Regions from separate parts of the Bariatricus sp. HCP28S3_F11 genome, predicted to be linked through region 1. Evidence: predicted binding sites of a transcription regulator. Region 1 holds the regulator's gene; each other region holds the start of a gene.

Region 1 (2,280 bases):
AAAATAACGGTCGTGGGAGACGATGAGCACTGCACCGGAGTAATTCAGCAGGTAGTTCTCAAGCCATGCGATTGAATTCATATCCAAGTGATTGGTAGGCTCATCCAGCAGTAAAATATCCGGTTTCGTCAGCAGAAGTTTGCCGAGGGAAACACGTGTCTTCTGGCCGCCGGAAAGGGCGTCCACCGGTTTCTGAAATTCATCCTCAGTAAACCCAAGGCCTTTAAGAACACCGACCAGTTCGCTTTTATAAGAATAGCCGTCAGCACGTTCAAATGCAGCGGTAAGTCTATGATAAGTGTCAAGTTTCATCTGAAGTGCGTCACCGGTCAGCGTACTGATTTCCAGTTCCAGTGCACGAATCTGACGTTCCATTTCGATAATCTCAGATTTGGCGGTGCGGACTTCTTCGTAAATGGTATTCCCGCTCATCAGGTCCTGGTGCTGGGCAAGATAGCCCATTGTTTTTCCTTTGGTAAGAATTACATCACCGTCATCACTATTCAATTCACCGACGATCATTTTCAAAATTGTGGATTTCCCGGCGCCGTTCAGACCGACCAGCGCCGCTTTCTCACGGTCTTCTATATGAAAGGAGCCTTTATTCACAATAACCTGCTCCCCAAAGGATTTCGTTAAATTGTGGCATGCCAGTATCATTTTCAAACCTCCTTATACTGTAGAAATAGGTACTGTCTACCTCATTATATCGGAAATACAATAAAAAACAACTATTAAGTTTGACTTTTTTATGTCATTTTTATATAATGAAATTTAGAATAAGAATGGAAGGTGGATGTCAGGTGGAAGAAAGAGAAATATCTCAGGCAGTAATCAGAAGACTTCCGAGATACTATCGTTATCTTGGCGAATTGCTGGAACACGGTGTGGAACGAATATCCTCCAACGATTTGAGCAAGAGAATGAAAGTAACTGCATCCCAGATTCGTCAGGACCTTAATAATTTTGGTGGATTTGGACAACAGGGATACGGGTATAATGTAAAATACTTATATACGGAAATAGGGAAAATTCTGGGACTGGACAACCAACATAACATGGTCATTATCGGTGCCGGTAATCTTGGACAGGCACTGGCTAATTATGCAGCATTTGAAAAAAGAGGTTTTGTATTAAAAGGATTATTTGACGTGAATCCACGACTTGTGGGAATTACGATCCGCGGTGTGGAGATCCGGATGATGGATGAACTGAGTGATTTTATTCAGAAGAATGATATTGAAATCGGAGTACTTGCGATTCCGAAGACAAGAGCCATAGATGTTGCGAATGTTCTGGTTGATAATGGTGTGCGGGCGATCTGGAATTTTGCACATACAGATTTGAATCTTCCGGATAATATTATTGTTGAGAACGTGCATTTATCGGAGAGTCTGATGAGACTTTCATACAATATAACACGTTATAATATGGAACATACAGATAATTCATAATTCGACAGAATGTGTTACACACATTTTGCCTGAATCGGCGTAATGAGAGAAGAGTTCCGGCTGCGGGGCTCTTTATTGCGTATTGGAAGGTGAGAATATGAAATATATATTGACGGCTAAACAGATGAAAGCGGCGGACGGAAGAATGATCCATGAGATCGGGATTCCTTCGCTGGTACTGATGGAACGTGCGGCGCTTCAGTGTATGGCTGCAATGAAAGAAGAGCAGATTGATCTGTCCTATGCACTGGTGGTATGCGGCTCCGGCAACAACGGTGGAGACGGATTCGCGGTGGCAAGACTGCTTGCCGAAGAAGGAAAAAGGGTCGATGTGTGTTTTGCCGGAAAATTGGAATCCAGGAGTGAAGAAACGAAGCAGCAGATGCATATTCTGGAAAATCTGGGCGTGTCTGTAGGAAACACTTTACCGGAGAAGGAATATAGTGTTATTATAGATGCCGTATTTGGAATCGGGCTTTGCCGAAATATCGAAGGACATTACCAGAATGTGATTGAACAAATGAACCGGTATCAGGGATACAAAGTTGCGATTGATACTCCGTCCGGAATTTCCGCTGACACCGGGGAAGTACTGGGATGTGCGTTCCGGGCTGATTTGACAGTCACGTTTGCATACGCTAAGGCAGGTCAGGTTTTCTTTCCGGGTTCCGAGTATGCGGGGAAAGTACTGGTAAAGGATATCGGCATTACGGATCCGGGCTTTGAAAACCGGGACGATCTTTATTTTATGCTGGAAAAACAGGATGTGATTTCCAGGATGCCGGAGAGAAAGCCGGATTCCAATAAAGGAAGCTATGGAAGGGTT
Region 2 (2,280 bases), on a different contig from region 1:
ATCCATGTTAAAATAGCTGTGATTCGTCATATTGATCACGGTATCCTCATCCGATACACCATAATAAGAAATCTTTACGGCATTATCCTCTGTCAGTGTGTATGTTACTTCTATATGCAGATTTCCGGGGTATCCCTGATCTCCGTCCGGACTTTCCAGAACAAAGGTAACATGATCCTCTTCAGCTTCTTTAACATCCCAGACTCTGTTATGATAAAAATCCGGTCCACTGTGCAGATTATTATCATTATCATTCTTCACAAGTTCATAGATCTTCCCATTAATCTCAATAGAAGCTCCGCCGATCCGGTTCGCACTTCTTCCCACGGTTGCCCCCAGGAAAAGTCCGCCTGCTTCATATTCCGCTGCTTCATCATAGCCGAGAACCACATCACAGAGATTTCCCTCTTTGTCCGGCACGATAACCTGAGTAAGCGCAGCTCCATAGTCTGTTACGGAAATCTCCATGTTATTACAATTCGTCAAAGTATAAAGCTTCGTCTCATCACCATTCACGGTTGCCCCAAAATCTGTTATTTTCATCATTCCATCCGCCCTTTCTTCAAATCCCCTACGCCGAGGTTATTTTTATTTTTAGAATACCATATTTCAGCAAAAAAAGATATGATTTAAAATCAAAGAATCCACCACATTGTTATATTTTTATCCATCCTGACTATATTTTAACTTAGCTTGCTAAATTGTTTTAATTTTAGTACAATGTATTTATAGAATGTTCAGTTTTATGACGTCTGCTTATAAATTAAATCGATAGAAAAGGCCAAGCAGATGCCATAGGCTTATGCCCCCAACATCATTTTATATTTAAAGGAGAAAAGAACTATGAGTAGACTTGAAATTTCTGCTCCGGATCGTGCCCAGCTTGTCATTGAAGGGCTTTACAAAGATCTGGAACGCAGAATCGAATCCAGTCCTCCGGGACTTTGTCCGGTGGACATGACACGTGCATTTCTTGAGATGTGTCATACACACACCTGTGGAAAATGTGTTCCGTGTCGAATCGGTCTGTGGCAGCTGAAGAACCTGCTGACAGATGTTATGAACGGCGATGCAACGATGGATACGCTTGATCTTATGGAAGAGCTCGCAGTATCAATCATGGAAGGTGCTGACTGTGCGATTGGCTATGAAGCAGCACATATGGTTTACAAGAGCCTGATCGGCTGCCGTGAAGATTACGAAGAACATGTGCATCAGGGGAGATGTACATGCCATTACTCACAGCCGGTTCCGTGTGTATCTCTTTGCCCGGCTCATGTTGATATTCCTGGATATATCGCTCTGGTTGGAGAAGGACGCTATGCAGATGCGATCCGCCTGATTCGTAAGGACAATCCGTTCCCGACTACCTGTGGATTTATCTGTGAACATCCATGCGAGGCACGCTGCCGTCGTAATATTGTGGATGATGCTGTCAATATCCGTGGTCTTAAGAGAATGGCTGCTGACTATGCCGGAAAGGTACCGCCTCCGAAGTGCGGACCGTCAACCGGCAAACGTGTTGCTATCGTAGGCGGAGGTCCGGGCGGCTTAAGTGCGGCTTATTATCTGCAGCTTATGGGTCACCAGACAACCGTGTTCGAGATGCTTCCGAAGCTCGGCGGTATGCTCCGCTATGGCATTCCGAACTATCGTCTTCCGAAAGATCGTCTTGATGATGATATCAATGCAATTCTCGAGACCGGTGTGGAAGTAATCTACGGCAAAAGAATCGGTGAAGATATGACCATTCAGAGCCTTCGCGAAGAGTATGATGCCGTACTTATCACGATCGGTGCAAGTACCGATAAGAAGCTTGGTATCGAAGGTGAACATGCTGAAGGTGTTCTTTCCGCAGTTCAGTTCCTTCGTGATGTCGGAAAAGAACAGAATCCGGATCTTACCGGACAGGAAGTTGCTGTCATCGGAGGCGGAAACGTTTCTATGGATGCTGTACGTACTGCAAAACGTCTCGGTGCCAAGAAAGTTAGCATCGTTTATCGTCGCCGTGTTGCAGATATGACTGCTCTTCCGGCTGAGATTGAGGGTGCTGTTGCAGAAGGAATCGAAGTTCAGACCCTGATGGCTCCGTCACGCATCGCAACCGATGAGAACGGACATGTAACAGGTATTTATGTAACTCCTCAGATGATCAGTAAGATCAAGGACGGCCGTGCAAGTGTACGCCCGACCGGAGAGCCGGATATATTTATTCCGTGCCAAACTCTGATCGTAGCAATCGGACAGGATATTGAATACCAGCATTTCGAAGAAGCAGGT
Region 3 (2,280 bases), on a different contig from region 1:
GAAAAAGCGGCAGTACATATTAATGGCTGGGGTGACGGCCGTGATACCTGCGGGGATTTTGGGAATCATGGTGTCTACAGGTCAGCTATTTCTTGCAGCGTACCAGAGCGACAGATTGAAGCAGATATTCAGCTTCCGGTCTTCTGAAAACTATATGTATCAGATTGTTCTGGAGAATCTGAGAAAAGCAGCGGATGCAGTTGCGGGAAGAGAAGGGGTCATAATTGATGAATCAACAAATATGATCTGGAGTGAAGTGAGAAGTGATTATGTCTGGGTGTTTATTTTTAAAGTGATTGGAACATGGCAGGGAATTTTGTTCACATTTGCATTGGCGGGATTTCTGGGAGCTTTGATCTGGATCGTACGAAAACAAAAAAATCAGCTCGGCTATGTGGTCGGAATGGCCTGTGTTCTGATGATGGCAGCGGAGATTTTGGTGTATCTGGGGATGAACTCAGGAGTTTTCTATCCTGTATCGGTGTATTTGCCGTTTTTCAGCTATGGAGGAAGTAATATGATGGTCACCTATTTGTATATGGGGATTCTGCTGTCTATTACCAGAAATCAGAATATTGTGAAGGCGGGATAACCTTTTGAATCTATGAGTTTTGGTTACTTTTTGCGAAATCAGAACCTTGTGTTTGAAGCTTGTACATTGTATGCAAAATAGTACAAGATTGTTAAAAAAATGACTGGGAAAAGAAGAAAACTCATGTTATGATTTGAATCAGAAACGAGATACATTATTATGATTGAGAAAATTCTTTTTGGAGGGTAAGAAGTTGAGAAACGCAGACGCAAATGTAATCAAGATCAAACATGAAGTGTTGGAAGAAGTAGCACGTCTGGCTTTTGACGGGGAACTTGAGGAGCATAAGGACGATATTGCAATGAAGTTGATTCCGGGCCCGCTCCCGCAGTTCCGTTGTTGCATTTACAAGGAACGTGAGATTATCAGACAGCGTGTTCGTCTGGCTGAAGGAAAAGCGCCTGGAATTAAGAATGATGGAAATGTAATACAGGTTATCAGTTCGGCATGTGAGGACTGTCCCATTTCCAGCTATGTTGTGACAGAAAACTGTCAGAATTGTCTGGGAAAAGCATGTATCAATGCCTGTAAATTCGGTGCAATTGAAGCGGGACGTGACCGTTCCCACATTGATGCTTCCAAATGTAAAGAATGTGGAAAATGCGCACAGGCCTGTCCGTACAATGCAATTGCTCATTTGAAGAGACCATGCAAATTCAGCTGTCCGGTAGATGCGATTTATTATGATGAAAATGGTATTTCCGTTATCGATGATTCAAAGTGTATTCGTTGTGGAAAATGTGTTCACAGTTGTCCGTTCGGAGCAATCGGATACAAATCCTCCATTGTAAATGTAATTAAAGCAATCAAATCCGGTAAGAAAGTATACGCGATGCTGGCACCGGCAACAGAAGGACAGTTCGGTGTGGACATCACCATGGAAAGCTGGAAAAAAGCAATGAAAGAAGTTGGATTTACGGACTTCATTGAAGTGGGACTTGGTGGTGATCTAACTGCGAAATATGAAGCAGAAGAATGGGTTGAAGCCTATAAAGACGGACGTAAAAAAGTAACCTCCTGCTGTCCGGGATTTGTCAATCTGGTACGGAAGCATTATCCGGAATTGAGTGATATGATCTCTACAACGGTTTCTCCGATGTGTGCAGTTTCCCGCCTGGTGAAGGCAAAAGAACCAGATGCGGTTACCGTATTTATCGGACCATGTCTTGCAAAGAAATCAGAGATTGCAGATCAGAGGATTGAAGGAAATGCAGACTATGCCCTGACTTACAGTGAAATCCGTGCAATTATGCGTGCGAAGGGCGTTGCTCTGGAACCGGCAGACAATACTTATCAGGAATCTTCTGTATTTGGAAAGCGATTCGGAAATTCCGGCGGTGTTTCAGATGCTGTGATGCAGAGTATGAAGGAAGCCGGTGAAGAACTGGATATTAAAGTGTACAAGGCAAATGGTGCAGTTGAATGTAAGAAATCACTGCTGCTTATGAAAGTCGGACGTCTGCCTGAGGATTTCATCGAAGGAATGGCTTGTGAAGGCGGATGTGTCGGAGGACCAAGTGCTTTTAAAGATCAGATGCTCGCAAAGAAATCCAGAGATTCGCTGATCAAAGAAGCAGATGCGAGAGGAATCTGTGAGAACCTGAAGAATTATGATGAGACTTCATTCTCTATGCACAGAGAATAAACATTATTAAAAAGGGAGTGCTGAGGCGCTCCCTTTTTTTAGA

What was found. Region 1 encodes Rex, which represses fermentation and respiration genes when NADH is low (regulators of the CRP and FNR family bind a similar motif). Its sites were predicted from a motif close to ATTGTTAANTANTTAACAAT; they were not measured.
Region 2: a site for Rex is predicted at 652-671, ahead of ACTNBR_RS07725 (NAD(P)-binding protein). Genes of this name have one in related genera too.
Region 3: a site for Rex is predicted at 680-699, ahead of ACTNBR_RS10155 (4Fe-4S dicluster domain-containing protein). Genes of this name have one in related genera too.

The regions. Positions count from the first base shown of each region.
Region 1 covers NZ_JBQHUC010000008.1:13,555-15,834, forward strand. Annotated here, with positions in the region: gene ACTNBR_RS05605 (ABC-F family ATP-binding cassette domain-containing protein) at 1-660, opposite strand, end outside; gene ACTNBR_RS05610 (redox-sensing transcriptional repressor Rex) at 804-1,454, shown strand; gene ACTNBR_RS05615 (NAD(P)H-hydrate dehydratase) at 1,552-2,280, shown strand, end outside.
Region 2 covers NZ_JBQHUC010000012.1:51,843-54,122, reverse strand. Annotated here, with positions in the region: gene ACTNBR_RS07730 (aldose epimerase family protein) at 1-543, opposite strand, end outside; gene ACTNBR_RS07725 (NAD(P)-binding protein) at 844-2,280, shown strand, end outside.
Region 3 covers NZ_JBQHUC010000019.1:51,909-54,188, forward strand. Annotated here, with positions in the region: gene ACTNBR_RS10150 (permease prefix domain 1-containing protein) at 1-592, shown strand, start outside; gene ACTNBR_RS10155 (4Fe-4S dicluster domain-containing protein) at 786-2,237, shown strand.